Regions from separate parts of the Planomonospora alba genome, predicted to be linked through region 1. Evidence: predicted binding sites of a transcription regulator. Region 1 holds the regulator's gene; each other region holds the start of a gene.
The links. Region 1 encodes HrcA, which represses chaperone genes, less so after heat shock. Its sites were predicted from a motif close to TTGGCACTCTCNNNNNGAGAGTGCCAA; they were not measured.
Positions count from the first base shown of each region.

Region 2: a site for HrcA is predicted at 1,999-2,025, ahead of groL (chaperonin GroEL). Genes of this name have one in related genera too.
Region 3: a site for HrcA is predicted at 1,545-1,571, ahead of groES (co-chaperone GroES). Genes of this name have one in related genera too.
Region 4: a site for HrcA is predicted at 4,703-4,729, ahead of ABD823_RS32230 (FmdB family zinc ribbon protein). Genes of this name have one in related genera too.

Region 1 covers NZ_BAAAUT010000015.1:123,117-130,557, reverse strand. Annotated here, with positions in the region: gene ABD823_RS11690 (glycoside hydrolase family 18 protein) at 1-319, opposite strand, end outside; gene hemW (radical SAM family heme chaperone HemW) at 486-1,700, shown strand; gene ABD823_RS11680 (DUF4870 domain-containing protein) at 1,772-2,470, opposite strand; gene ABD823_RS11675 (DUF3097 domain-containing protein) at 2,498-3,313, opposite strand; gene ABD823_RS11670 (hypothetical protein) at 3,396-4,082, opposite strand; gene hrcA (heat-inducible transcriptional repressor HrcA) at 4,276-5,289, shown strand; gene dnaJ (molecular chaperone DnaJ) at 5,302-6,438, shown strand; gene ABD823_RS11655 (16S rRNA (uracil(1498)-N(3))-methyltransferase) at 6,435-7,166, shown strand; gene ABD823_RS11650 (hypothetical protein) at 7,174-7,441, opposite strand, start outside.
Region 2 covers NZ_BAAAUT010000056.1:26,220-33,660, forward strand. Annotated here, with positions in the region: gene thrC (threonine synthase) at 1-868, shown strand, start outside; gene ABD823_RS27490 (MoaD/ThiS family protein) at 892-1,167, shown strand; gene ABD823_RS27495 (cold-shock protein) at 1,517-1,717, shown strand; gene groL (chaperonin GroEL) at 2,136-3,761, shown strand; gene ABD823_RS27505 (GNAT family N-acetyltransferase) at 3,911-4,330, opposite strand; gene ABD823_RS27510 (HelD family protein) at 4,364-6,589, opposite strand; gene ABD823_RS27515 (DNA repair helicase XPB) at 7,232-7,441, opposite strand, start outside.
Region 3 covers NZ_BAAAUT010000042.1:7,941-15,381, reverse strand. Annotated here, with positions in the region: gene groL (chaperonin GroEL) at 1-1,048, opposite strand, end outside; gene groES (co-chaperone GroES) at 1,144-1,455, opposite strand; gene ABD823_RS23775 (Uma2 family endonuclease) at 1,953-2,774, shown strand; gene ABD823_RS23770 (class I SAM-dependent methyltransferase) at 2,821-3,987, shown strand; gene ABD823_RS23765 (hypothetical protein) at 4,181-5,635, shown strand; gene ABD823_RS23760 (MarR family winged helix-turn-helix transcriptional regulator) at 5,851-6,357, opposite strand; gene ABD823_RS23755 (alkene reductase) at 6,465-7,441, shown strand, end outside.
Region 4 covers NZ_BAAAUT010000088.1:5,767-13,207, reverse strand. Annotated here, with positions in the region: gene mscL (large conductance mechanosensitive channel protein MscL) at 62-466, opposite strand; gene ABD823_RS32245 (RcpC/CpaB family pilus assembly protein) at 530-1,180, opposite strand; gene ABD823_RS32240 (S-methyl-5'-thioadenosine phosphorylase) at 1,361-2,170, opposite strand; gene ABD823_RS32235 (MFS transporter) at 2,299-4,329, shown strand; gene ABD823_RS32230 (FmdB family zinc ribbon protein) at 4,375-4,674, opposite strand; gene ABD823_RS32225 (potassium/proton antiporter) at 4,958-6,457, opposite strand; gene ABD823_RS32220 (5-formyltetrahydrofolate cyclo-ligase) at 6,499-7,086, opposite strand; gene galU (UTP--glucose-1-phosphate uridylyltransferase GalU) at 7,111-7,441, shown strand, end outside.

The sequences.
Region 1 (7,441 bases):
CGGCGCCGTCCACGCTCTGCTCGGCGGGGACCGGGCGCTGCCAGTCGGCCCAGGGGTCGGAGGAGTAGCACTCGCCCTGCTCGTTGACGAAGCCGAAGGCGTAGTTGATGTGGGTCAGCTTGGCGGCCGAGCCGCTGGTGTCGAGGTCCTTGACGTGGAAGTCGCGCCCGTAGACGCCCCACTGGATGAAGTAGCCGACCCGCTTGAAGCGGTCGCCGGAGCCGCCGGAGGTCTCGGCCTGGGCCGGGGCGGGTACGGCCGCCGCGGCCAGGGCGGTGACGGCCGCGGCCACGAAGGTACGCCGGAGGAGTCTCTGCACGGGATTCTCCACTGTTCGGGGGATGCTGTCCGAGACTACTTATAGGAAACTTTCCTTTAAGTTTTCCCGGATCGTAGGCCCGCGCGACCGGCCCGTCAACGGAGTGCCGGAGATTCCCCTCATGCGCCCGTACCGGGCACCGCCGCGGGCGCGGCAGACTTGAGGGGTGCCATCCACCCTGCCCGACGGCGAGCCCGTACCGCCCTCCGGAGAGCTGCCGCCCGGCGCGCTCGACGGTCTGGGCACGCGGCCCTTCGGCTTCTACGTGCACGTGCCCTTCTGCGTGACGCGCTGCGGCTACTGCGACTTCAACACCTACACCGCGACCGAGCTCGGCCCCGGCGCCTCGCACGCGGACTACGCCGACACCGCGATCCAGGAGGTACGGCGGGCCCGCGCCAACCTCGGCGCGGCCGCGCCGAAGGTCGAGACCGTCTTCTTCGGCGGCGGCACCCCCACCCTGCTGCCCGCCCGCGACCTGGTGCGCGTCCTCGGCGCGATCGACGAGGAGTTCGGCCTGGTCCCGGACGCCGAGGTGACCACCGAGGCGAACCCCGAGTCGGTGGATCCGGCCTACCTGGCCGAGCTGCGGCGCGGAGGGTTCACCCGGATGAGCTTCGGCATGCAGAGCGCCCGCGAGCACGTGCTGGCGGTGCTGGACCGCAGGCACACGCCGGGCCGGGCGGCCCGGGCCGTACGGGAGGCCAGGGCGGAGGGGTTCGAGCACGTCAACCTGGACCTGATCTACAGCACACCGGGGGAGAGCGACGACGACTGGCGGGCCTCGCTGGCCGCGGCGATCGAGGCCGGCCCCGACCACGTCTCGGCCTACTCGCTGATCGTGGAGGAGGGCACCCGGCTCGCCGCCCGGATCCGCCGCGGCGAGCTGCCGATGCCCGACGACGACGTGGCCGCCGACCGCTACCTCATCGCCGAGGAGATGCTCACCGAGGCGGGCTTCGCCTGGTACGAGGTCTCGAACTGGGCGGCCTCCCCGCAGGGCCGCTGCCGGCACAACCTGCTCTACTGGACCGGCGGCGACTGGTGGGGCGTGGGCCCCGGCGCGCACAGCCACGTCGGCGGCACCCGGTGGTGGAACGTCAAGCACCCGGCGGCCTACGCCGGGCGGCTGGCCTCGGGCGTCTCGCCCGCACACGGGCGCGAGGTGCTGACGGCCGAGGACCGCGCGATGGAGCGGCTGATGCTGGAGCTGCGGCTGGCCGAGGGCTTCCCGCTGGCGGAGATCGACCGGCCGGTCGTGGTCGCCCGGGCGCTGGCCGACGGCCTGCTGGAGACGGAGCCGTTCAAGGAGGGCCGCGCGGTGCTGACGCTGCGCGGGCGCCTGCTGGCCGACGCCCTGGTGCGCGACCTGGTCGGCTGAGGTGCCGGCGCGGGGCCCGGAGCCGCCCGCGGGCGGCTCCGGGCGTGCCCGGGGCGGTGCTCCCGCGGACGTCAGCCGACGAAGCGGATGGTCATCGGGTAGCGGTGGTTCTCGCCGCGGTTGGCCGCGACGGCGGCGAGGACCATGAGGACGACCGAGCCGATCCAGATCACCGGCAGCAGCAGGAAGCCGATGAACGCGAACGCCAGCACCCACGCGACGATGTAGGCGATCATCAGGGTGAGCTGGAAGTTCAGCGCCTCGCCCGCCTGGTCGCGCACATAGGGGGACTCGTCCTTCTTGACCAGGTACATCACCAGGGGGCCGAGGAACCCGGTGAGCAGGCCCAGCAGGTGGGAGAGCATGGCCAGGGTGGTGTCGTCGCTGCCGGGGCGCGGGCCCCGGGGACCGTACTGCCCGTACGGGCCGTACTGTCCGTACGCGCTGCCGTACTGCCCGTGGGAGCCGTACTGTCCGTACGCGCCGTAGGGGTCGTAGGAGCCGGAGGGCGTGCCGTAGGGGTCGTAGGGCCCGCCCGGCGCGCCGTACGCGCCGGGCGGCGGCGGGTGGGAGCCGGGGTGTCCCTGGCCCCCGTACGGCGGGGTGGCGGGCGGAGGACGGTCCCAGGCGGGCCGGCCGTACCCCTCGGCGTACCCGTGGCCGTACCCCTCGCCGTGTCCCTCGCCGTGTCCCTCACCGTGTCCCCGGCCGGGCGGTGTCCGGCCGTCGTCGCCGGTGCGGTGGCGGGGCTCGCCGGGGTTCTCGCTCATGGACCCTCCTGACGGGTCGTGAAGTGATCAGCCGGTCTCCTCGGCGGCCGTCACGAAGTCGATCAGTTCTTCGACCCGGCCGAGCAGTTCCGGCTCCAGGTCAGCATATGTCGTGACCGCTGCGAGGATCCGGCGCCAGGCGTCGCCCGGCGCGAGGTCCCAGCCCAGCGCGGCGACGACCCCCTCCTTCCACGGCACGCCCCGCGGCACGGACGGCCAGGCGGGGATGCCGAGCACCGACGGCTTGACCGCCTGCCAGACGTCGACGAAGGGATGGCCGACGACCAGCACGTGCGGGGAGGAGATCCGCGCGGCGATCCGGCTCTCCTTCGAGCCCTCCACCAGATGGTCGACGAGCACGCCCAGGCGGCGTCCGGGGCCCGGCGCGAACTCCGCCACGATCGCGGGCAGGTCGTCGACACCCTCCAGGTACTCCACGACCACGCCCTCGATGCGCAGGTCGTGCCCCCAGACCTTCTCCACGAGCGCGGCGTCGTGCACGCCCTCGACGTAGATCCGGCTCTCCCGGGCGACGCGGGCGCGCAGCCCCTCCACCGCGATGGAGCCGGAGGCGCTGCGCCGTGGCCCTCGCGGCGCGGCGGCGGGCCGCACCAGTGTCACGACCCTGCCCTCCAGCAGGAACGCGGCGGGCTCCAGCGGGAACACCCGCCGCCGCCCGAACCGGTCCTCCAGGGTGACCGCCTCCTTGTCGCAGGCGACCACGGCGCCGCAGAAGCGGCCGTCGGCGTCCTCCACGACCAGGCCGGGCTCGGCGGGGACCTCCGGGATCGTCCCCCTGCCGGGCCGCCGCCAGTCGCCCGCCAGCACGTCACGCTCGTACACCGCCGCCTCCCGCGCCCTCGGCCTTAAGGACCTCAGGGACGGTAGCAAAGGCGGCGATCGTCCGTCAGGGGAGCGCGGCCGCTCACCACGCGCCGGCGGCGATGCGCCTGCGGGCGCGGCTCCGCTTCACCAGCACGACGACGGTCACGATGATCGCCAGCAGGAAGCCGAAGGCCGGGATCAGGAAGAACGCCGCGACACCGCCCACGATCGAGCCGGCCGCCAGTTCCTTGCCCACGCCGAAGCGGGCCTGGCCCTCGCCCTGCACGGCGCAGCCGACCGTGTACTCGCCCGTCTGGTCGACCTCGAGCAGGAACGCCTGCTCCCAGACGGTGTCGCCGTCGGTGACGGTCGTCCGCCCGACCGGCGCCGTCAGGGTGCCCTCCGGGGTGCCCTGCTGGAAGCCGCACTCGAACCGGGTGCCCTGCTCGGCGTTGACGTAGACGGCGTGCTTGCCGTCCTTGTCCAGCGCGACCTTCACGAACTCGCCGGAGCCGAACGAGGAGGTGGGCGCGGCGTCGGTGACGCCGCCGAAGATGGCCCCGCCGGCGACGAGGACGCCGATGCCGATGGAGACGAACGCCAGCAGCCAGGCGCCGACGATCCAGCCGATGCCCGGCTTCACCTTCGGGGGCGGGCCCGCCGGGGCGCCGTAGCCGGGCGGGGCGTAGCCGTGGCCGCCGTACGGCTGCGCGGGGGCGTGCGGGGAGGGGGCGTGACCGGGGGCGCCGTGGCCGCCTCCGGCAGGGGTGCCGAAATCGTGTGACATGCAGGAGAGTGTGAAGCTTGCCGCTTGTATCCCAATAGCAGTTGACTTGACGACCGGGCGCTCCCCGGTTCCGGACCGTGTTCTCGCACCCCGCGGGCGGCGGCCGTACACTTGTTGGCACTCGGGAACACAGAGTGCCAGTCCCGGTGTTCTCCGTTCGGGCGTGCACGGTGCAGGCAAGGAGGTGAGCGCGGTGGTCGACGACCGCAAGCTCGCGGTGCTTCGCGCCATCGTCGAGGACTACGTGTCCACCAATGAGCCGGTGGGTTCCAAGGCTCTCGCCGAGCGGCACAACCTGGGCGTCTCACCGGCGACCATCCGCAACGACATGGCGGTGCTGGAGGAGCAGGGCTACATCGCCCAGCCCCACACCAGCGCCGGCCGGGTGCCCACCGACAAGGGCTACCGGCTCTTCGTCGACCGGCTCTCCCAGGTCAAGCCGCTCTCCGCGGCCGAGCGCAGGGCGATCGAGACCTTCCTGGCGGGCGCGGTCGACATCGACGACGTCGTGACGCGGACGGTGCGGCTGCTGGCGCAGCTCACCCGCCAGGTCGCCGTCGTGCAGTACCCCTCGCTGACCCGCTCCACCGTCCGGCACGTCGAGCTCGTCCCGCTGAGCGAGCGCCGCCTGATGTTCGTTCTCATCACCAACACCGGCCGGGTCGAGCAGCGCGTGGTCGAGCTGCCCGACGTGGTGGACGAGGCCCGCGTGGCCCACCTGCGCGCCATGCTCAACGCCTGCCTGGACGGCTGCGGCCTCACCAGCGTCCCGGACAAGGTCGCCGACCTGCCCGACCGGCTGCCGCCGGAGGACCGGCCGCTGGCCGCCACGGTCCTGTCGGTGCTCCTGGAGTCCCTCGTGGAGCGCCAGGAGGAGAAGATCGTCTTCGCGGGGGCCGCCAACCTGGCCGGAGCCGACTTCACCGTCGGCCTCCGCGACGTGCTGGAGGCGCTGGAGGAGCAGGTGGTGCTCATGCGCCTGCTCGGCGAGACCTCCGATCCGTCCACGCTGACCGTGCGGATCGGCTCGGAGAACCCCTACACCGGACTCCAGGGGACGTCGATCGTCGCCGCCGGGTACGGTTCCGGAGGCAACCAACTGGCCCGGCTCGGTGTGCTGGGGCCGACACGAATGGACTACCCGGTCACGATGGGCGCCGTGCGCGCGGTGGCACGCTACGTCAGCCAGATCCTGGCTGCATCCTAAGAGGTCGACTAAGTGGCTAAGACTGACTACTACGGCACCCTCGGGGTGCGCCGCGACGCCAGTGCGGAGGAGATCAAGAAGGCCTACCGCAGGCTGGCGCGTGAGCTGCACCCCGACGTGAACCCCGATCCCGCTACCCAGGAGCGCTTCAAGGAGATCACGCAGGCCTACGAGGTCCTGTCCGATCCCAACAAGCGCCAGATGTACGACCTGGGCGGCGACCCCTTCGGCGGGGGCGGCGCGGGTGCCGGCGGCTTCGGCGCGGGCTTCCCGTTCAGCGACATCATGGACGCCTTCTTCGGCACGGCCGCCGGAGGCGGGCGGGGCCCCCGCTCCCGGGCACGCCGGGGCCGCAACGCCACGATCCGGGTCGAGCTCGACCTGCGCGAGTCGGCCTTCGGCACCACCCGCGAACTGGTCGTCGACACCGCCGTGCTCTGCGAGGTCTGCTCCGGCTCCGGGGCGGCGGCCGGCACCCACCCCGACACCTGCGACATGTGCCGCGGCCGCGGCGAGGTCTCCCAGGTCACCCGCTCCTTCCTCGGCCAGGTCATGACCTCCCGGCCCTGCCCCCAGTGCGGCGGGTTCGGCTCGATCATCCGCCACCCCTGCCAGGAGTGCTCCGGCGACGGCCGCGTGCGCACCCGGCGCACCATCAAGGTCCGCATCCCGGCGGGCGTGGAGGACGGCACCCACATCCAGCTCGCCGGCGAGGGCGAGATCGGCCCCGGCGGCGGCCCGCCCGGCGACCTGTTCCTGGAGATCGTCGAGCGCCCCCACGAGATCTTCGAGCGGCGCGGCGACGACCTGCACTGCACCGTGCAGATCCCGATGACGGCCGCCGCGCTCGGCACGGTCCTGGCCGTGGAGACGCTCGACGGCACCGAGGAGATCGACGTCCGGCCGGGCACCCAGTCCGGGCAGACCATCGCCCTGTACGGCCGCGGCGTGCAGCGCCTCAACGAGACCGGCCGCGGCGACCTGCTCATCCACGTCAACGTGGAGACGCCCTCCCGCCTCGACCCGGCCCAGGAGGAGCTCCTGCGGGAGCTGGCCAGGCTCCGCGGCGAGGAGCGGCCGCCCGGCAAGTTCGCCCCCGGCCAGCAGGGCTTCTTCTCGCGCCTGAGGGACGCGTTCAACGGCCGATGACGGCCCCCGTCTTCCTGGCGGACCCGGCCGACCTGGCGGAGGGGGAGTTCACGCTCGCCGGCCCCGAGGGGCGCCACGCGGCGGCCGTGCGGCGGTTGCGCGAGGGGGAGCGGCTCGACCTGACCGACGGGGCGGGCACCGTGGCCGAGTGCGTCGTCCTGGCCGCGGGCAAGGACTCCCTCCGCGTGCGGGTGCTGGACCGCCACGAGGTGCCCGCCCCCCGGCCGCGCCTGGTCGTGGTGCAGGGGCTGCCCAAGGGCGAGCGGGGCGAGCTGGCCGTGGAGATGATGACGGAGGCCGGGGTCGACGTCATCGTGCCCTGGGCCGCGCTCCGGTGCGTCACCCGCTGGAAGGGCGACAGGGAGGCCAAGGCCCTGGCGCGCTGGCGCTCGACCGCGCGGGAGGCCGGCAAGCAGGCGCGCCGGTTCCGCCTGCCCGAGGTGGCCCCCCTCGCGACGGGCGCCGAGGTCGCCGCCCTGCTGTCGGCCGCGGCGCTGGGGATCGTGCTGCACGAGGAGGCCGCCTCGCCGCTCTCGGCGCTGCCCCTGCCCGGGGAGGGCGACATCGTCGTGGTCGTCGGGCCCGAGGGCGGGATCGCCGACGAGGAGATCGACGCCTTCCGGGCGGCCGGAGCCGTGCCCGCGCTGCTCGGGCCGACGGTCCTGCGGACCTCGACGGCCGGGGTCGCCGCCGCGGCGGTGCTCCAGTCGCGCACCGGCCGCTGGTGACCCCGGCCTAGCGGCCGAGGGGGGTCGGGGTGACCTCCTCCGACGGCAGCGGAGGCTGCGGGTTCTCCACCTGCCGGCAGTCGTCGCCGGAGCAGGGGCTCTCCGAGGGGACGGCGGGCTCCGACGGCGTCGGGGCCGGCGTCCCGGTCGCCGCGCACTCCTCCCGGGCCTCCTCGGGCTCGGCCGGAGCCGCCCCGGGGTCCGCGGTCGGGCAGGTGGGGGTGGGCGTCGGCGTGGGGGTCGGCGTCGGGCCCGGCTGCGGGGGCGGGTCCGGA
Region 2 (7,441 bases), on a different contig from region 1:
CAACTTCGGCTTCCACACCCTGTCCTGCTCCTCCACCGGCAACCTCGCCGGCGCGGTCACCGCCGCCGCGGCCCGGGCCGGCCTGGACGCCTGCGTCTTCATCCCCGCCGACCTGGAGGAGGCCAAGATCGTCATGGCCTCGGTCTACGGCGGGCGCCTGGTCGGCATCGAGGGCACCTACGACGACGTGAACCGCTTCTGCTCCGAGCTCATCGGCGACGAGCTGGGCGACCGGTGGGGCTTCGTCAACGTCAACCTCCGCCCCTACTACGCCGAGGGCTCCAAGACGCTCGCCTACGAGATCGCCGAGCAGCTCGGCTGGCGGCTCCCCGACCAGATCGTCGTGCCGGTGGCCTCCGGCTCCCAGCTCACGAAGATCGACAAGGGTTTCCGGGAACTGATCGCCCTCGGGCTCGTCGAGGAGAAGCCGTACAAGATCTTCGCGGCTCAGGCCGAGGGCTGCTCCCCGGTCTCCGCCGCCTACAAGGCGGGCCACGACGTGATCCGCCCGGTCAAGCCGGACACGATCGCCAAGTCGCTGGCGATCGGCAACCCGGCCGACGGGCCGTACGTGCTGGACATCGCCCGGCGCACCGGCGGCGCGGTCGAGGACGTCACGGACGCCGAGATCGTCGACGCGATCCGGCTGCTGGCCCGGACCGAGGGCGTCTTCGCCGAGACGGCGGGCGGCGTCACCGTCGGCGTGCTGCGCAAGCTGGTCGCCGAGGGCCGGCTCGACCCGGACGGCGAGACGGTCGTGCTGAACACCGGCGAGGGGCTGAAGACCCTCGACGCGGTGGCGGACCGGGCGCGGCCCACCGCGGTCATCCGGCCGTCCCTCGACGCATTCCGCGCCGCGCTCGCCTGAGAACTCGCGAAAGGTACTGGATTATGAGCGTTTCTGTGCGAATTCCGACGATTCTCCGGACATACACCAATGGTGCCGCCGAGGTGAGCGGAGAAGGGGCGACCCTCCGGGAGGTCCTGGAGAAGCTCGACGCGGACTACCCCGGCATCGGTGCCCGGATCCTCGACGAAACGGGCAAGATCCGGCGTTTTGTCAACGTTTATGTGGGTGAAGAGGACGTCCGTTTCGCGGACAACCTCGACACCGCCACTCCGTCCGGCGTCCAGGTCTCCATCATCCCGGCGGTCGCCGGCGGCTGACCGCCCGCCTGATCCGATCCCCGCGGGTGCCCCTCCGGGCGCCCGCGGGGCCCGCCACGACACCCGCACCGGCTCCGGCCGCGTGCGGGTGTCGTGTTTTGTGGCGGGGGTTCATATGTGTGACATCAGGAAATAATGCAATGTTGAACTAAATTGCAGTGCGAGCAAAAGCTTGTTCTCGTGCCAAAGTCACGGGTAAACGGATGATTAGTGGATTGACTCTGTTGCCCTACGGTGTCCCACAGGTATGGTCGAGAACGATCGATGGGGCGATGTCCTTCGCCGCGGAGATCGAAGACCTCGCGAGTGGAATGGGCGTGGTCTTCAAGGTCGGTAAGAGGAGACGGAAGTGGCGCAGGGCACCGTCAAGTGGTTCAACGCGGACAAGGGCTACGGCTTCATCGCGGTAGACGGTGGTAAGGATGTGTTCGTCCATTACTCCGCGATCCTGATGGACGGCTACCGGGCGCTCGAGCAGGGCCAGCGGGTCGAGTTCGAGATCACCCAGGGGCAGAAGGGGCCGCAGGCGGAGTCCGTCAGGACCGTCTGAGCCCGGACGTCCGGCGGATCGGCCGGAGGAGATGACCGGAGGGTCCGGCGGCACCGCAGTCCGTGTGGACCCTCCCGCGCGTCGGCCCGGTCGCCCGGTTCACCCGGGGGGCCGGGCTTTCGCGTGTCCGGGATCGCGGCCTCCCCGGGAGGCTCGCATCCACTCTGGGGGATACGTCCGCGAAGTTTGGGGATCGTACGGTTTGACCTCTTTGCTGTGAGCGAAGCCCAGCTCAGCGCGCCGCGGCTTGCACTCGGCAGGGTAGAGTGCTAAACAGTTCGTTGGCACTCTCTGTGCGAGAGTGCCAACCCTGGATCGAGGCGATGGGGTCCGCCGAACGGAGCCGCGGACCCACATGCCGTCGCGGGCGTCGGCTCGATCCGGTGCACGCCACCCTGTGTTTGGGAGGTCTAGCCGTATGGCAGCCAAGATGATCGCGTTTGACGAGGACGCCCGGCGCGGTCTCGAGCGCGGTATGAACCAGCTCGCCGACGCCGTGAAGGTGACCCTCGGCCCCAAGGGCCGCAACGTCGTGCTGGAGAAGAAGTGGGGCGCCCCCACGATCACCAACGACGGTGTCTCCATCGCCAAGGAGATCGAGCTCGAGGACCCGTGGGAGAAGATCGGCGCCGAGCTGGTCAAGGAGGTCGCCAAGAAGACCGACGACGTCGCGGGTGACGGCACCACCACCGCCACCGTCCTCGCCCAGGCGCTGGTCCGCGAGGGCCTGCGCAACGTCGCCGCCGGCGCCAACCCGATGGCCCTGAAGAAGGGCATCGAGGCCGCCGTCGAGCGCGTCTCGGAGGAGCTGGCCAAGCTGGCCAAGGACGTGGAGACGAAGGCGCAGATCGCCTCCACGGCCTCCATCTCCGCCGGCGACGCCCAGATCGGCGAGATGATCGCCGAGGCGATGGACAAGGTCGGCAAGGAAGGCGTCATCACCGTCGAGGAGAGCAACACCTTCGGCCTGGAGCTGGAGCTCACCGAGGGCATGCGCTTCGACAAGGGCTACATCTCGCCCTACTTCGTGACCGACCCGGAGCGCATGGAGGCGGTTCTCGAGGACCCGTACGTCCTCGTCGTCAACTCCAAGGTCTCCGCCAACAAGGACCTGCTCCCGGTTCTCGACAAGGTCGTGCAGGCCGGCAAGCCGCTGCTGATCATCGCCGAGGACGTCGAGGGCGAGGCCCTGGCCACCCTGGTCGTCAACAAGATCCGCGGCCTGTTCCGCTCGGTCGCGGTCAAGGCCCCGGGCTTCGGCGACCGCCGCAAGGCCATGCTGACCGACATCGCCATCCTCACCGGCGCCCAGGTCATCAGCGAGGACCTCGGCCTGAAGCTGGAGAGCACCACCCTCGACCAGCTCGGCCGCGCCCGCCAGGTCATCGTCACCAAGGACGAGACCACCATCGTCGACGGCGCCGGTGACGCCGAGCAGATCGCGGGCCGGGTCAACCAGATCCGCACCGAGATCGAGAACACCGACTCCGACTACGACCGCGAGAAGCTCCAGGAGCGTCTGGCCAAGCTGGCCGGCGGCGTGGCCGTCATCAAGGCCGGTGCCGCCACCGAGGTCGAGCTCAAGGAGCGCAAGCACCGCATCGAGGACGCCGTCCGCAACGCCAAGGCCGCGGTCGAGGAGGGCATCGTCCCCGGCGGTGGTGTCGCGCTGCTGCAGGCTGGCGCCAAGGCCTTCGACAAGCTGGAGCTCAACGGCGACGAGGCCACCGGTGCCGCGATCGTCCGCAAGGCTCTGGAGGAGCCGCTCAAGCAGATCGCCGTCAACGCCGGCCTCGAGGGCGGCGTCGTGGTGGAGAAGGTGCGCAACCTCACCCCGGGTGAGGGCCTGAACGCCGCCACCGGCGACTACGTCAACATGTTCGAGTCGGGCATCATCGACCCGGCCAAGGTGACCCGTTCCGCTCTGCAGAACGCGGCGTCCATCGCGGCGCTGTTCCTCACCACCGAGGCCGTCATCGCCGAGAAGCCCGAGAAGGAGAAGGCCCCCGCCATGCCCGGTGGCGGCGGCGACATGGACTTCTAGTCCCTCTCCCGCGTGACAGAAGAGGCCGGTCCCCTCGGGGACCGGCCCTTTCTTTTCCGCCCCGGTGCTCCTCGCGGCCCCTCCCGGACGGCCGGAGGCCCCGGCCCCTCCGGCGGGAAGGCGGCGGTGATCCGCGTTCCCGCGGCCCGTCAGGTCAGCGGCTTGACCCAGCGGGCCCACTGCGGCTGGGGGGCGTAACCCGCCGCGCCCCAGGCGCGGTGGGCGAGCTCGTTGCCGTGCAGCACCATGGCGTCGGCGCGGAACGCGCCGAACGCCGCGAAGCGCTCCTCGGCCGCCCGGATCAGCGCGCTCCCGATGCCCCGGCGCCGCCGGGCGGGGTCCACGGCCAGCCGGTACAGGTGCGCCCGCCAGCCGTCCCAGCCCGCGATCAGCGTGCCGGCCATCTCCCCGTCGACCTCGGCGACGAGGACCGCCTCGGGGTCGCGCTCGATGAGCGCGGCCACCTTGGCCGGATCGTCGTGCCGGTCCGTCCCCTCGGCGGCCGTCAGCCAGAAGGCCAGCAGCGCCTCGACGTCCTCGATCCGCCCGTGCCGGATGATCACTTCCATGCGCGGCACGCTACCAGCCGCCTCGGAACCGGATCAGCCGGTCAGCTCGGCCGGAAGATCCCTGGAGTGCAGCACGGTCAGGGAGGTGACCGCACGGGTCAGCACCACGTACAGGCGGGCCAGGCCCCGCGGCTCGGCCTCCACGATGTCGGCCGGCTCCACCACGATGACGTGGTCGTACTCCAGACCCTTGGCCAGGGTGGCCGGGACGACCAGGAGGCGGTGCTCCTCGACGGAGTCCGGGGCCAGCACGCGGTGGTCGAGGTCCGCCAGCGCCTCGGAGACGGCGGAGACGCGGGCGTCGGGGACGATGACGCCGATCGAGCCCTCGCGCCGCAGCGCCTGCCCGGCCGCCTCGGCCAGGGACGCGGCCAGGTCCGGCGCGTGCCGTACGGTCAACGAGCCCGCGCCGGGGCGCAGGGAGCGGGGTACGGCCAGGCCGGGGGCGACGGAGGGCAGCAGGCGGGCGGCGTAGTCGAGGACCTCGCGCGGCACGCGGAAGCCCAGGGTGAGCTCGGTGACCGTGCCCCCGCTGCCGCCGTCCCCGGCGGAGCCGCCCTCGGGGAAGCCGAGGTGCTCGAGGACCTCGCTCCAGGAGCGCGCCGCCCAGGGCGTGGTGCCCTGGGCGAGGTCCCCCAGGACGGTGGCCGACCCGTTGCGGCAGCGCCGGCCGAGGGCGCGCAGCTGCATCGCCGACAGGTCCTGGGCCTCGTCCACGACCAGGTGGCCGAGGGACGGCGTGCGCTCCATCATGTCGCCGAGCTCGTCCAGCAGCGCGCCGTCGGCCGCCGACCACTTCGCCGAGCGGAACGACTTGGGCGGCTTGGCCCACAGCAGCGCGGCCTGCTCCTGCGCGGACAGGTCGTCCTTCGCTGCGGCGGCCAGGAACGCGGGGTCGCTCAGCAGCCGGTGCAGGACCTGCTGGGGGGTGAGCTTGGGCCAGACCTGCTCCACGAGCTGCTTGACCGGCCTGGAGCGGGCGACCGCGTCCTGCACCCGGTCGTCGGGGGACTCGCCGCGCTGCTCCATCCGGACGAGCACCTGGTGGGCCAGGCGCTGGGCGAGGGCCGCGCGGCCGGGGTTGTAGCGGGTGGTGCCGCGCAGGGAGGCGACGATCTCGCGGACCTCGTGGTCGGCCACCCGGTAGCGGTTGGCGCCCTTGGTGAACAGCAGGCCCTCGGCGGGCTTGACGACGTGCGCCCACAGCGCCCGCCGCAGCACCGGCACCATCCGCGCGTCACCCTTGATCGCGGCGACCGCGGGGTCCTCGGCGGCGGCGTGGTCGCCGAGGATCCCGGCGACCGTGGTCTGGTCGACCTTGACCTCGCCCAGGGCGGGGAGCACCGAGGAGATGTAGGACAGGAACGCCCGGTTGGGGCCGACGATCATCACGCCGGAGCGGGCGAGCTTCTCCCGGTGGGTGAAGAGGAGGTAGGCGGCCCTGTGCAGGCCGACGGCGGTCTTGCCGGTGCCGGGGGCGCCCTGGACGCATACCGTCCTGGCCAGGTCCTCCCGGACGATCTCGTCCTGGTCCGGTTGGATGGTCGCGACGATGTCGCGCATCGGGCCCGAGCGGGGGCGTTCGATCTCCTCGGTGAGGATCTTCGACTGCCGGAGCGCCTCCCCGCGGCCGAGGTGCTCGTCCTCGAAGGCGGTCAGGTCGCCGCCGTGGTAGCCGAACCGGCGGCGGAGCCCGACGCCCATCGGGTCGGCCGGGCTGGCCTGGTAGAACGCCCGGGAGACCGGGGCGCGCCAGTCGACGACCAGAGGGCGGCTGCGTTCGTCGTGGACGTGCCGGCGGCCGACGTAGATGGTGCCGGGCAGGTCGTCGCCGGCGGTCCGGTCGAGGCGGCCGAAGAAGAGCGGCGTGCCGGCGTGGTCGGCGAGCGCGGCCACCCGCTGGTCCAGCAGCGCCTGCAGGACCTGCTGGGAGACCCAGTCTCCGGCGGCGTCGGCGGACAGGGACTGCGCGTGCTCGCGCATCGCGCGCAGGGCGGCCCGGGAGACGGCCAGGTGCTCGCGCTCGGCGGCGAGGATCCGGGCGGGATCGTCGCCCGGATCGGGGGCACCGCCGGGGGCGCCGTCGGAGGCACTGCCGGGGGCGCCGTCGGAGGCACTGCCGGGGGCGCCGCCGGAGACGGTGGGGGCGCCGCGGGCACCGGAGAGGGCGGGACCGGCCTCGGGAAGGGCCGCGGCGGAAGGGCCGGAGGGTATGTCCGGCAGCAATTGTTCGGCGGGCATGCGGAAAGCGCCTCTCATTCGGTAAACGGAGGTGGTGGTCATCTGGCAGCGAATCGACTAGCTTACCGAGGGGCCGGACGGCGCTCAAAAGGATTGATTCTCCGGCGGCGGGCCCGGTGGCGTGGGCATTTCGGCGGTGGCGCGGGGGCTGCTCCCCGGCGCCGTCCGCCGGAGCCGCCCGTCTCCGGGAACGAGCCAGGCCGATCCCGGCGGGGGGCGCGTGTCCTCCGGTCCGGCGTCGGCCGTGCCGCCGGAGTCGCCGGCCCCCCTGCTCACATGCCTTGATCGGTTCCGTGGCCTGCCCGCGGCCCCGGTCCGGCCACCGCTCGGGGCCGGGTGCGGCGCGACCCGCCGTACGGCTCCGGCAGGGGAGCGCACCCGCCGGGATGTTCGCGGAAAAAGGGGGCGATCCATCGAAGGAATACACGTTGTGTTACTAATTAGTAACCCTCTGTCATTCTTCGATGTATGGCGAAAAAGGCGGGCAAATCTGGTGAAGTGTGCAGAATGTGGGGTATGCCGCCACTGATTGTCGCGGTCCAAAGGAGGGGGTGGTCTCTTTGTCGAAGACCCGCGGGATTTCGTGGATCTGACACGGACCACACGGTGCTCGCCGGCGAGTCTCAGTCGCCGGCGAGCACGTCGTCTCCAGACCGGACCTCAGTCGCCGGCGAGCACGTCGTCCGCGTCGATGATCTGGTAGGCGTACCCCTGCTCGGCCAGGAAGCGCTGCCGGTGCGCGGCGAACTCCTGGTCGACGGTGTCCCGGCTGACCACCGAGTAGAAGCGCGCCCCGCCCCCGCCCGACTTGGGCCGCAGCACCCGGCCGAGCCGCTGCGCCTCCTCCTGGCGTGAGCCGAACGTCCCCGA
Region 3 (7,441 bases), on a different contig from region 1:
CGAGCTTGATCTCCTTGACGCGGTCCGCGATCGCCTGCGCGTCGCCGGCGCCGTCCACGATGGTGGTGGTGTCCTTGGTGATCACGACGCGGCGGGCCGTGCCGAGCACCTCGAGGCCGACGTGCTCCAGCTTGAGGCCGACCTCCTCGCTGACGACCTGGCCGCCGGTCAGGATGGCCATGTCCTGCAGCATCGCCTTGCGGCGGTCGCCGAAGCCCGGCGCCTTGACGGCGACGGAGGTGAAGGTGCCGCGGATCTTGTTCGTGACCAGGACCGCGAGGGCCTCGCCCTCGACGTCCTCGGCGATGACCAGCAGCGGCTTCTTGGTCTGGGCGACCTTCTCCAGCAGCGGCAGGAAGTCCGCCACGGAGGAGACCTTGGCCTGGTGGATCAGGATGTAGGGGTCCTCCAGGACCGCCTCCATCCGCTCCTGGTCGGTCACCATGTAGGGCGACAGGTAGCCCTTGTCGAACTGGAGACCCTCGGTGAACTCCAGCTCCATGCCCATGGAGTTGGACTCCTCGACGGTGATGACACCGTCCTTGCCCACCTTGTCGAACGCCTCGGCGATCAGGTCGCCGATCCTGGCGTCCTGCGCGGAGATCGTCGCGACGTGCGCGATCTCCTTCTTGTCCGCGACCGGGCGGGCGGACTCCAGCAGCTTGTCGCTGACCGCCTTGGCGGCCTGGTCGATGCCGCGCTTGAGCGCGAGCGGCTGGGCGCCGGCGGCGACGTTGCGCAGACCCTCGCGGACCATCGCCTGGGCGAGGACGGTCGCGGTGGTCGTGCCGTCACCGGCGATGTCGTTGGTCTTGGTGGCGACTTCCTTGGCCAGCTGGGCGCCGAGGTTCTCGTAGGCGCCCTCCAGCTCGATCTCACGCGCGATGGTGACACCGTCGTTGGTGATGGTCGGCGCGCCGAACTTCTTGTCGATGACGACGTTGCGGCCCCGCGGGCCGAGGGTCACCTTGACGGCGTCCGCGAGGGCGTTCACCCCACGCTCGAGAGCGCGGCGCGCGTCCTCCTCGAAGGACAGGATCTTGGGCATGACAGTCCTCTCTGAAAAGCACGTCGGCGCATCAGAGCCCCGGGCGCTGAGCGCGGCCCGGGGCTCGATACGTCACATCGTCGGTGAAGCGTTGACTACTTCTCGATGATCGCGAGCACGTCACGGGCGGAGAGCACGAGGTACTCCTCGCCGCCGTACTTCACCTCGGTGCCGCCGTACTTGCTGTAGAGGACGATGTCGCCCTCGTTGACGTCGAGCGGGATGCGCTTGCTGCCCTCGTCGTCCCAGTTGCCGGGGCCGACCGCGAGGACTCGGCCCTCCTGGGGCTTCTCCTTGGCGGTGTCAGGGATGACCAGACCGGAAGCGGTGGTCTGCTCCGCCTCGAGCGGCTGGACCACGATGCGGTCGCCGAGCGGCTTAACGGGAACCTTGGTGGCGGTCGTCACGTCGGACCTCCCCTTCTGATTTGAATGATCTAGAAGAGGCGACCAGCGGTCTGCCGTCGCGGGTGCCAGACCTGACCTCGTCGCGTGTGTTGGCACTCTCACCGGGAGAGTGCCAATACGGAACAGTATGCAAGGAGGGCTTGACAGTCAACACGAAGCGCCTTTCTGCGCCCGGAGCGAACTCGCCCCCGCCCGACGTGCGGCGACGGACCCCGCCGGATCCCGCCGGCCCCGCCTCCCGCCCGGCGTCCGGGAGAGGCCCGCCACTCCGCCGCCGGCCCACGCCGGCCCGTTACCGACCCGCCCCCGCCGTCACCGGCCCCCGCCGTCCCGGCCCGGGCCCTCCCTCCGCACCCGCCCCCGCCTCATCGCCGTCCCGGCCCGGCACCCCTCCTCCGCACCCGCCCCGGCCCGCCGGCGTCCGTTCACGGTACGGCCGAGCGGACGGCTTCCGCGGATAAAGCATTCGCGAACACCGGGCCGCGGTTCACCCGTGAATTCACCCCCGAGGTGCCGGGGAGGGCGGCCGCGGCCCATCACCGGGCATTCCTTTTCCCCGTTCCCGGCAAAAGGACGCCGAGGCGGCCGCACAATACTTCGGAGCGGACCGGGAAACGACCCGGGAAAACCGCCCGCCCGCACCGGCGCGAGGCACCCCGCTCCGGCCGCGCCGCGGGGACGGGCGGGGAGACCGCCGCGGAGAACCGCCGCGACCCGCTCGCCGGCTGGCCCTACCCCCGCCCGGCGGGTGGACGGCCGACGACCTCGGCCTGCTCCCCCAGGGCGGTCCGAACGGCGAGCCGGACTTCTTCGAACGCGTCGGACTCCCCGGCGGAGCCCTCAGCTTCCTGTCCCCCCGGACGCCTCTCCGCGAACGGCCGATCCGCGGGCTCACGGACCTCCTCGACGACCAGGCCCCCGAGCGTCTGGCCGCCGTCAGCCAGATGGACGTCAGGATCGGCAGGTTCCAGCGGCCCCGCCCGGACGTCCTGGTCATCGACGCCGACGTCGCGGACGACAACAGTCGGACCTCCTGTGCCCCCGCCGAGGTCCACCCGGTGGTGGAGGTGGTTTCACCCGAGTCGGGGTTCCGCGACCGCAAGGTCGAGCCCGAGCGCTACGCGTCAGCAGGGCTCATCCACTTCTGGCGTATCGAGGCGGAGGGGGACGAGCCCGTCGTGTACGTGTACGAACCCGACCCCGCCACCCGGTTGTACGCTCCCACCGGCATCCACCACGGGCGGATCTCCGTCGATGCGCCGTTCCACGCCGAGATCGATCTGAACGACCTGCTGGGCCGGGGCGGCGCCGCACGGTGACCGGCGGGTCCGTCCGGTCCGGCGCCAGGCGGTAGCGTCGGGCGGCGTGGACCTCGACGCATTCCGGGAGCTGCTGACGCCGCGCGGCCAGGAGGCCCTCGCCGCCGCGGCCGAGCTGACCGCCGACGACCCCGTGGCGGCCGTGACCCGGCTCAGGAAGACCTACGACGCCGGCCTCACCTCCGCGGCGCTCACCCAGGCCGGGCTCCGGCGGCGCGCGCGGGAGAAGTTCGGCGCCGACGCCGACCTGATGTACTTCACCCCGGACGGACTGGAGCAGGCCACCCGCCGCGAGGTCGCCGACCACCGCGCCCGCCGCATCCCCGCGGGCTCCCGCGTCGCCGACGTCTGCTGCGGCATCGGCGGGGACCTGCTCGCCCTGGCCCGGGCGGGCTGCACGGTGGAGGCGGTGGACGCCGACCCGCTCACCGCCGCCGTCGCCCGGGCCAACGCCGAGGCGCTCGGCTTCGGCGAGCGCGTCTCGGTCCGCGCCGCGGGCGCCGACACCGTGGACCCCGCCGCCTTCGACGTGCTGTTCGCCGACCCGGCCCGCCGTACGGCGCGCGGCCGGACCTTCGACCCGCTGGCCTACTCCCCCGCCTGGCCCGAGGTGCTGGACATGGTGGACCGGGCCGGGGCCGCCTGCCTGAAGGTCGCGCCCGGCATCCCGTACGAGTTCATCCCGGCCGGGGCCGAGGCCGAGTGGGTCTCCCACCGGGGGGACGTCAAGGAGGCGGTGATCTGGGCGGGCGCGTTGGCCGGCGGGCCGGAGCGGCGGGCCACGATGCTCCCGTCGGGCCTGACGCTGACGCCCGACCCCGGTCTCGGCCCGGCCGAGGCGGGTCCCGTCGGCCGCTACGTCCACGAGCCGGACGGCGCGGCGATCCGCGCCCACCTGGTCGCCGAGGTCGCCGCGCTGGTCGGCGGGCGCCTGATCGACCCGCACATCGCCTACATCACCTCCGACTCCCCCGCGCGGACCCCCTGGGCGGCCTGCTACGAGGTCCACGAGGTGCTGCCGTTCTCGCTCAAGCGGCTGCGGGCGGCGCTCCGCGAGCGCGGCGCGGGGAACGTGACGATCAAGAAGCGCGGCTCCGCGGTCGACGTCGAACGGCTCAGGAAAGACCTCCGGCTTTCAGGAAAGAAATCCACAACGGTTATTCTCACGCGGGTCATCGACAGACCGTTTGCCCTCGTTTGCGACCCGTGCTGATCTGTCCTAACCGCCGATTCTGGAAATCCGTCGCCAATCGCGATCTTTTCAAATCCGTATTCTGAGGGCGTTGCCCCGGCCGCTATGGTTACCGCCCGGGAGTCGTTCCCGTCTGCGGTTCAACCGCGTTCATCAGCAATACCGGACCAATCCCACCGCGCGGCGGACCGTCGGCGAGTGAAGGAGCTTTTCGGTGGACCACTCCAATCAGACCCTGCTGCAGCCCGGCGGCCAGACCGCCATCTCGGACCGGATGCGGGAGCTCCTCGCCCGCGCCGCGCAGGACCACGTCTACGAGCAGCGCACCCAGGGGGCCGTGCTGGACGAGATCCGCCAGCGGCTCGAAGGGATGGAGTGGCTGCTCCGGGAGGTCAGGGAGCGCGAGCTCGGCGGGCTGAACGGCACGCTGGAGTCCGTCCACGGCAGGCTGGACGACCTCGCCGTGCGGGCCCCGGCCTGGGCCGAGGGCCTCGCCCAGCACGTCGAGGCCGTGCGCGAGCACGTCGACGCCGTCGGCGAGCACATCGGCTCGGTCGGTCAGAGCGTCGACTCGCTGGGCCGGCGCGTCGACACCGTCGGGGAGCGGGTCACCCCCGTCGGGGAGCTGCCGAGCCTCTGGGCCGACCTCGGTACCGTCGGCGAGAACATGGACGAGGCGCTCACCCGCCTCCAGTCGCTCCTGGACGGCACCCGGGGCGTCGGCCAGCGGATGGACGAGTTCGCCCGCTGCCTGGAGCGCTTCCAGGAGGGCATGGAGGCCGCGGCCGGCCGCTTCACCCGTCTGGACAAGGCCGTGGCCGAGCTCTCCCAGCGCGCCGAGCGCCTGGAGAGCGGTCTGCAGGAGCTGCCCGCGGGCGTGCGGGAGGCGGTGGACACCGCGGCCGACCTGCTGATCGGCGCCGTCGGGCAGGTGAACGAGAAGATCGACCAGGCGGTGGTCCGGATGGACGACCGCGTGGACGGCATCGAGAGCCGTCTCGACCGGGTGGACACCCATCTGACCGGCGTCAACACCCATCTGGCCGCGGTGGACGGGCGCATCGAGACCGCCGACGGCTGCCTGGCCGACATCGACAGCCGGATGAGCGGCGTCGAGACCCGCCTGGGCGGCGTGGAGGCGCGCATCGGCGGGCTGAACACCCGCATCGGCGACGTCGCCACCCGGCAGGACGGCCGGTTCGACGGCCTGGACGAGCGCCTCGACGACATCGAGGGCCGCGTCACGACCCGGATCGACGTCATCGACGCCCGGCTGTGCTCGCTGGACAGCCGGGCGGAGAAGGCCAGCGAGCGGCTCGACGCCGTGGACGACCACGTCGAGGCCGTCAACCGGCGCGTCGGCCAGCTCCCCGCCGCCCTCAACCTCGGCGAGGTGCACCAGCGCGTCGGCGAGCTCATCGCGGGCCAGAGCGACGACCAGGGCAGGCGCTTCGACACCCTGGACGAGCGTCTCGCCCGGGCCGAGGCCGCCCTCGCGCCGCTGGCCGACATGCTCCGCGCCCAGCCGGACCGCGAGCAGCTCGCCGAGGCGCTCGGCGAGGTCGTGGACCCCGTCCGCAGCGACCTCACCCGCAGGCTCGGCGCACTGGAGGAGACCATGCTCGCCCTCGCCGAGGCGCTGCTGCGCCCCACGCGCGCGAAGGACTGACGAGCGCCGGGCGGTGCCCGCGGGGACGGCCCCGCGGGTCCGCCGGCCCCGCCGCTCCCGGACCCCGGCCCTCATCCGAGACCGGGGTCCTGCCGTGCGCCGCACCCGGCAGCAGGCCCTCCGCAGGAGACCCCTCCGGACTCCTCGGCAGCAGGCCCTCCGCGGGCTCCCCGGCGGGAGACCCCTCGGCGGGAGACCCCTCGGCGGGCTCCCCGCTAGACGCCGCAGGAGTCGTCGCCGGCGCCCGCCTCACGGCAGAGGTTGCCCCGCACCGCGCCGAGCAGGCCGACCAGCGTCCCCACCTGCTCGGGGGTCAACCCCCGGGTCATCCGGGCGTGCAGCTCCGTCCCGACCCGGTCCAGCGCCGGCCGGAGGGCGTCGCCCGCCGGCGTCGTGCTCACGATGCTGATCCGCCGGTTGACGGGGGACGGGCTCCGGCTGACGAACCCGCTCCGCTCCAGGCGCTGCAGCATCTTGGTCATCGTGGACACGTCGATGCCCAGGAGCCGCGCCAGGGCGTTCTGCGACTGGGGGCCGTGCTCCCAGAGCATGTATAGCGCGCGGTCCTGCCCGGGGTAGAGGTCGATCTCCGCGAGGAGGGACGCCAGCAGCACCCGGTGACCGCGTGACGCCTGCGCCATCAGGCAGCTCAGGTCGTAGGGGTCCCCCGCACCGCACGGGTCCGCCCAGGTCTCCTCCGCCCGCGACATCGTCTCCGTCATCTCCGCCCTCCCTTCGGAGCCAGCCTACCCCTTGCATATTGGCCGACCAAGTTGTAGAACTGTCTCCGTTGGCCAACCAAGTTGGTTAGCCAAGAAAGGAGCGAGTCATGCCGTTCACCCCGTTCGAGCTCGGCCGCCTGCGCCTGCCCAACCGGCTCGTGATGGCCCCGATGACCCGGTCGCGCGCCTACGTGGACGGGATCCCCTCCACCCTGACCGCCCTCTACTACGCCCAGCGCGCCTCCGCCGGGCTGATCGTCAGCGAGGGCGTCCAGCCCAGCCCGGCCGGCAAGGGCTACATGGACACGCCCGGCCTCCACACCGACGCGCAGGTCGCCGGCTGGCGCGAGGTGACCGACGCCGTGCACTCGGCCGGCGGCCGGATCTTCGCCCAGATCATGCACGCCGGCCGGATCGGCCACCCGGACAACACCGGGCTGGCCCCCGTCGCGCCCTCCGCCGTACGGCCGGCGGCGCAGATCTTCACCCCGACCGGCCTGCAGGACGTCCCCGTCCCGGTGGAGCTGTCCACCGCCGAGGTCGAGGCGACCGTACGGGACTTCGCGGACGCCGCCCGGCGGGCCGTGGAGGCCGGCTTCGACGGCGTCGAGCTGCACGGCGCGAACGGCTACCTCATCCACCAGTTCCTGTCCCGCAACGCCAACCTGCGCGACGACCGCTACGGCGGGTCCGTCGAGGGCAGGATCCGGTTCGCCGTGGAGACCGCCCGGGCGGTGGCGGAGGCGATCGGCCCCGACCGGGTCGGCATCCGCATCTCCCCCGCCACCGGCGCCCAGGACCTCGTCGAGGACGACGCGGACGAGGTCTACCCCGCGCTGCTGTCCGCCCTCGCCGGGATCGGCCCGGCCTACGTGCACGTCGTGGCGGGCGGCTCCGCCGAGCTCGACGGGCGGATCCGGGACCTGTGGCCGGGCACGCTCATCGTCAACGACCCGTCGGCCGGCCATCCGGACGAGGCCGTCGAGCGGTGGCTGGGCCGGGGCGCCGACCTGGTCGCGCTGGGCAAGTACTTCCTGGCCAACCCCGACCTGCCGCTCCGGCTCCGCCTCGGCGCGCCGCTCAA
Region 4 (7,441 bases), on a different contig from region 1:
CCCGGCTTACGGGACCGTCCGGGCCCGGCCGCCGCGGGGCCGCCAGGAGAGCCGCGGGCCGTCAGGAGAGCGGGGTGACCTGGGCCGTGCAGTGGCGGCAGCGGACGGCGGCCTTGGGGATCTCCGAGAGACACTCGGGGCACTCGCGCAGGGTGTTCTCCTCCGGCGTGGAGAACCGGGCGGTGATCCGCTCGTAAGGGGTGATCACGAGGAAGTAGATGACCGCCGACACGATCAGGAACGAGACCACCGTGTTGAGGAAGTTGCCGTACGTGATCTCACCGGAACCGATCTTCAGGGTCAGTCCCTCGAAATGCGGTTGGCCGCCGATCGCCGCGATCAGCGGGGTGAGCAGATCCTTGACGAAGGAGTTCACGACCGCGCCGAAGGCGGCGCCGATCACCACCGCGACGGCCAGGTCGAGCACGTTGCCGCGCATCAGGAACTTCTTGAACCCACTCAGCATGATGACCACTCCTTGCCCGGGCGCCGGCGGCCCGGGTCGTCCGTCTTCCAGGGAAAGGCCCCATTACCCCGCCATGCCCTGATCATTGCCGGAGGAGACGCCGCGAGAGGTGATCGTGATGGAGAGCCGCCCCCCGGCCTGCGCCGAGGCCAGCTCGACCGCCTGCTCGGAGGTGGTGGCCAGCACCAGCAGCGCCTCCCGGTCGGAGCCGCTCTCCGGGACGGCGAGGACGGGCACGTCCTCGGCCACGACACGGGCCGGCGCGGGACCGCCGTCCCAGCCGGTCGGGGCGGCGAGCACGTCGATCACGTCTCCGGGGGAGAGCAGCCGGGCGCTGCCGGGGTCGGCGACGCGGATCGGGGCGGCGACCGTCTGAGGGCCGTGGGCGGCCAGCAGGCCCGGGCCGAGCAGGCGGACGTCGGTGAGGGGCTCCCCGCGCCGCACGGGACCCGTCAGGACCCGTCCCGCCACCGGGGTGCCCGGCCGCAGGGCCCCCTCGGGAGCAGTGCCCGGCGGCAGGGCGAGCGGGCGTACGTCACCGGCGGACAGGACGCCGCCGGGCAGGTCGCGGGCCGCGGCGAGCACGGTCACCGACGAGGTGTCCGGTCGCAGGCCCGCCACGGCGCACGCCATGGCCAGGGCGGTCAGGACGGTGGCGAGGAGGCGGTGCCGGCGGGCGAGGAGGCGGCGGCCGGGAAGGCGGATGACGCGCATGGTCGGCTCCGGTGGGACGCGCGTGGCTGGGGCGCCGGGACGCGAGGCCCCGGCGACGGGACGAGGGGTCCCGGCACGAGGGATCCCGGGACCGGGGTACCGGCTCCGGAGTCCGGCGGGACGGGACCCAGAGGCTCCGGCGGGAGGGGGCCCCGCCGGTGGGTCGGGGCCCCGGGGAGGTCACTGGGGCAGGTCGAAGGGGAGCCGCAGGCCGTCCAGCACGGTGGCGCAGGGGCAGGTGCGCTCCTCGGGCAGGGAGGCGACCACGTCGGTGACCAGGGTGCGCATGCGGGTGACGTTGGCGGCGAAGAAGGCGAGGACCTCCTCGTGGGTGACCCCCTCGCCGGCCTCCACCCCCGCGTCGTGGTCGGTGACCAGGGAGAGCGAGGTGTAGCACATCGCCAGCTCGCGGGCGAGGACGGACTCCGGGAAGCCCGTCATGCCGACGATCGTCCAGCCGTTGGCGCTGAACCAGCGGGACTCGGCGCGGGTGGAGAAGCGGGGCCCCTCGATGACGACGAGCGTGCCGCCGTCGACCATCTCCCAGTCGGCGGCCCGGCCGGCGGCCACGGCCGCGGCCCGGCCCGACGGGCAGTAGGGATCGGAGAAGGAGACGTGCACGACGCCGCCGGCGTCGTAGTAGGTCTGGGCGCGGCCGGAGGTGCGGTCGACGAGCTGGTCGGGGACGACCAGGGCGCCGGGGCCGATCTCGGGGCGGAGCGAGCCGACCGCGCTGGGCGCGAGGACCTGCCGGACGCCGAGGGAGCGCAGCGCCCACAGGTTGGCGCGGTAGGGGATGCGATGGGGCGGGAACCGGTGGTCCCGCCCGTGGCGGGGGATGAAGGCCACCGGGCGCGACCCGACGCGCCCGAGCGTGACGACGTCGCTGGGCGGGCCGTACGGCGTGGTGACCGTGACCTCCGTGACGTCGTCGAGCAGCGAATAGAACCCTGAACCGCCGATGACCCCGACGTCCGCGCGATTGACCATGGCGCAGACACTAGCGGCACGGGTTGCGCGGGAGGGGTGGAGAGCCGGGCCTGTGGATAACTCTGCCCCTGATGTGACCAGCGGGTCACGTGGGGTATGACCTGCCCTACGGTCGATCGGGGGTCGAGATGGGTGTTCAGCAGATCCGGAGGGTGCCGGGAGGGCCGGAACCGGGGGCACGGGAGCCCGCGAAGGGCCTGGGATTCATCATCGCCGCGCTCATGCTCACCATGCTCATCAGCTCCCTGGACCAGACGATCGTGGCCACCGCGCTGCCGACCATCGTCGGCGACCTGGGAGGGCTGGACCACCTGTCCTGGGTGGTGACCGCCTACATGCTCGCCTCGACGGTCTCCACCCCCCTGTGGGGCAAGCTCGGCGACCAGTACGGCCGCAAGTGGCTCTTCCAGGCCTCACTGGTCGTCTTCCTGATCGGTTCGGCGCTGTGCGGCCTGGCGGCGGACATGGGGCAGCTGATCGCCTTCCGCGCGATCCAGGGGCTCGGCGGCGGCGGGCTCATCGTGCTCTCCCAGGCGATCGTCGCGGACGTGGTGCCGCCCCGGGAACGGGGGCGCTACCAGGGCCTGTTCGGCGCGGTGTTCGCCGTCTCCAGCGTCGCGGGGCCGCTGCTCGGCGGCCTGTTCGTGGACCACCTGTCCTGGCACTGGGCCTTCTACGTCAACCTGCCGATCGGCGTCCTCGCGCTGGCGGTGATCGCCTGGGCGCTGCCGGCCGCCGGCCGCCCGGGCAGGCACGCCGTCGACTACGCCGGCATCGCCTTCCTCGGCGGCGCGACCGCCTGCCTGGTGCTGCTGACCACCTGGGGCGGGAACACCTACCCGTGGGGCGATCCGGTCATCATCGGGCTGGGCGTCGCCGCGGTGGCGCTGGCGCTGCTGTGGTGGCTGGCCGAGCGCCGGGCCGCGGAGCCGGTGCTGCCGCTGCACCTGTTCCGGCTCCGGGTCTTCAACGTGGCGTCGCTGATCGGCTTCATCGTGGGTGTGGCCATGTTCGGCGCCCTCACCTACCTGCCGCTGTTCCTCCAGGTCGTGCGGGGCGTCTCCCCCACGATGTCCGGCCTGTACCTGCTGCCGATGATGGGCGGGGTGCTCGTCACCTCGATCGTCAGCGGGCAGGTCATCACGAGCACCGGCCGGTACAAGGCCCTCCCGATCGCGGGCACCGCGCTCGCGGCGCTCGGCCTCTACCTGCTCTCGCGCATCCACGCCGGCATCGGCATGGTGGAGCTGGGCGTCTACCTGGCCGTCCTGGGCGTGGGGCTCGGCCTCGTCATGCAGGTTCTGGTGATCGCGGTGCAGAACGCCGTGGACTTCCGCGACCTGGGGACGGCCACCTCGGGCGCCACGTTCTTCCGCGCGATCGGCGGCTCCTTCGGTGTCGCGCTCGCCGGATCGATCTTCACCTCGCGGCTCTCCGACGACCTGGCCGGACTCGCCCGGACGGTACGGCTCCCGCCGGGTGTCGGCGAGGCGGCCCAGCACGACCCGACGGTCATCAGGCGGCTCCCGCCGGAGGCGGCGGCGGGGTTCCTGGAGGCGTACTCCGACGCGATCGCCCGGGTCTTCCTGTTCGGGGCGCCGGTGGCGCTGGTCGCCTTCGCGGCGGCCTGGTTCCTGCCGGAGCTGCCGCTGCGGCAGACCGTACGGGCGACGGATCCGGGGGAGAACTACGGCGCCGTGCCCACCGAGCGGTCGTCGCTCGACGAGGTGGAGAGAGGGCTGTGGCGGCTGACGGACGCGGCCATGCGCCGGGACTACTACCGCAGGCTCGGTGACCTGGCGGGTCTGCACGACCTGCCGGACGGCTCGGTCTGGCTGATCGCCCGTCTGGGCACGCACGGTCCCCAGACGGGCGCAGACCTGGCCGAGAGGGCGGGCGTGAGCATCGACAGGGGGCGACCGTACGTCGCCCACCTGGTGGAGCGCGGGCTGGTCAACCGGGCCGAGGACGGGCTCAGCCTGGAGTTGACCCCGGAGGGAGAGCGGGTGGCCGACCGGCTGGTCGCGCAGGCCCGCGAGGGCCTCGCCCGGGTGGTCCAGGACTGGTGTCCGGAGGAGCATCCCGGGCTGCGCGAGCTGCTGGACCGGCTGCCGGGGGAGATGCTCGGCGCGATGGCCGACCGTCCCTATCCCCACTGAGTCCCCGCGGACGGGCCCGTCGCGGGCCCGCCGGTGCGCCGTCCGTCAGGAGGCCGCGGCCGCGGGGGCGGGGGACGCTGCGGCGGTGGAGCCCGAGGAGTCCTTCGACGCCGAGGACTCCTTCGAGCCGGAGCCCGACGAGGTCGAGCTCACCGTGCTGGAGTTGGACGACCGGCTGTCGGTCCGGTAGAAGCCGGACCCCTTGAAGACGATGCCGACCGCAGAGAACACCTTGCGCAGCTCACCCTGGCAGCTCGGGCAGACGGTGAGCGCGTCGTCCGTGAACTTCTGGACGATCTCGAACTGGTTGTCACAGGCGGTGCAGGCGTACTGGTAGGTGGGCACGCTCTCCTCCTCATTCGGTCCGCGCCGATTGGCACTCGACTGGCGCGACTGCTAATGGTACGGCGTCGACAAGCATAAACGCGAGCGAGAGTGGTCACATTCCGGTGGGCGCCTGTTACCGCAGGCCCGCAACCGCACCGCAACCTGCGGTCTTCGGCGGGCTCTCCGCGGGCTCTCGGCGGACCTCCGGGATCCGCCGGCGCGTCTCCAGCACGTCCGCGGCGGGTCTGCGGCGGATCTCCTGCGCGTCCCCGGCGGGCGGGCGGCACCGGCCGACCGCCGGTCAGGTGCCCCGCTCGCCGAACCAGCCGGCGAGCTTGCCGCGGCGGCTGACCGCGCGGAACCGCTGTTCGACGGTCTCCCGGCAGGCGGCGGTGGCGACCACGAGGAGCTGGTCGTCGGTCCTGATGCGGGTGGATCCCGACGGCACGAACGACCTGCCCTCCCGGACGATGAGCGTGACCTGGGCGTCGGAGGGGAGCCGCAGCTCGAAGATCTCCACACCGTGCAGCTTGGACGTCGGCGGCACCCGGATCTGCAGCAGGTCGGCGTTGAGCTCCTCCAGCGGCGCCGACTCCACCGCCAGGTCGCGCGCCTCCTCCGGGGCCGTGACCCCGAGCCTCTTCGCCACCCAGGGCAGCGTGGGCCCCTGGAGCAGGGTGTAGACGACGACGATGACGAAGACCTCGTTGAACACCAGCTTGGCGGCGCCCTCGTCGATGGACGTGGCGGCCCAGGGGATGGTGGCGAGCACGATCGGCACCGCGCCCCGGAGCCCGGCCCAGGACAGGAACGCCTGCTCCCGCCAGTCCAGCCGGTCGACCCCGGTGAGCCGGAGCAGCAGAGCGGAGGCCATGATGGACAGCGGCCGGGCGACCGCGACCAGGATCAGGCCCGCGACCAGCCCGGGGACGATCGCCTCCGGCATCTCCGACGGGCTGGCCAGCAGGCCGAGCATGACGAACAGGCCGATCTGGGCCAGCCAGGCGATGCCCTCGGCGAAGCCGCGGCTGGCGGTCCGGTGCGGCATCCGGGAGTTGCCCATGAACAGCGCCGCCAGATAGACCGCGAGGAAACCGCTGCCGTGCAGGTGGGCGGCTCCGGAGTAGGCGACGAAGGCCAGGGCGAGCACCGCGATCGGATACAGGCCCGCGGCGGGCAGCGCGACCCGGCGCAGCGCGTACACGCCGACCGGGCCGACGGCGAGGCCGACGGCCGCGCCCACCACGAGCTCGAAGACGACCTCCAGCAGGGCGGTCCCGAGATGGGGCGAGGCGCTGGTGCTCAGCAGCACCACCGCGATGACGACGGGGGCGTCGTTGAACCCGGACTCGGCCTCGAGGATGCCCGACAGGCGCGGCGGCAGGGGCAGCCGGCGCAGCACGGAGAAGACCGCCGCGGCGTCGGTCGAGGCGAGGACCGCGCCGAGCAGGAGGGCGGTCCGCCAGTCCATGCCGAGCAGGAAGTGCACCGGCGCCGCGACGGCGGCGATGCTCACCGCGACGCCCACGGTGGCCAGCACCACCGCGGTGGGGATGGAGCCCTTGATGTGGCTCCACGTGGTGGTCAGACCGCCCTCGGCGAGGATGACGGCCAGCGCGATCAGGCCCATCTGCTGGGCGAGCGGGGCGTTCTCGAACTCCAGGCCGAACCCCGCCTCGCCGAGGACCAGGCCGAACGCGAGGAAGAGGAGGAGGCTGGGCAGCCCGCTGCCGTGGGCGATGCGCACCGCGACGATGCAGGCGATGACGATCCCCGAGCCGAGAAGCAGCCAGACGTCCATGTCCCTCTGGCCCCTCCTCTCACTGTGGGGACCATTCTGTCCTATTCGGCGGGCCGATCCGCCCGGAGACGGACGATCCCGCCGGGCAGGGCGGCGTAGCGGACCGGGCGGTCGTGGGGCTCCGCGGGGACGCCGTCGACCAGCTCGCCCTCGTGCAGCAGCGCCACCGTCGGCACGTTCGGCCCGACCCGCGCCAGGGCCCGGTCGTAGGATCCGCCGCCCTGGCCGAGCCGTACGCCGGTGGAGCGGTCGACCGCGAGGGCGGGCACGATCACGAGGGCGGCGGTCCTGATCGCGTCGGCGCCGCGCCGTACGTCGGTCGGCTCCATGGTCCCGAAACGGCCGGGGACCAGGCTGTCGGGCCCGTCGTACACCGCCCAGTCGAGGTCGAGGTCCTCGCGGAGCACGGGGAGCATCACGGTCGCGCCGTGCTTCCAGAGCGCGAAGACCAGCCCGTGGGTCGCCGGTTCGGCCCCGATCGACCAGTAGCAGGCGACCAGCCCGGCCATCTGCACCCACGGCTGGTCCAGCAGGGTCTCCCGGATGCGGACGGCGGACGCATGACGCTCCTCTTCCGGGATAGAGGCACGCCGCTGCCGGATCAACGACCGCAGCTTCAGCTTGTCCACAGGTCCCTCCACTAAGGTTTCGGTATGGCCGACTTCGATCCCGTGACGAAAGCCGTCGTCCCAGCGGCGGGTCTGGGCACCCGCTTCCTGCCGGCGACCAAGGCGACTCCCAAGGAGATGCTGCCGATCGTCGACAAACCCGCGATCCAGTATGTCGTCGAGGAGGCCGTCTCCGCCGGGCTGCTCGACGTGCTCATGGTGACCGGTAAGAACAAGCGCTCGATCGAGGACCACTTCGACCGGGCGATCGAGCTCGAGGAGGTCCTCGAGGCCAAGGGCGACGACGAGCGGCTCTCCCAGGTCCGCGAGCCCGCCGACCTGGCGACCCTCCACTACGTACGGCAGGGCGAGCCGC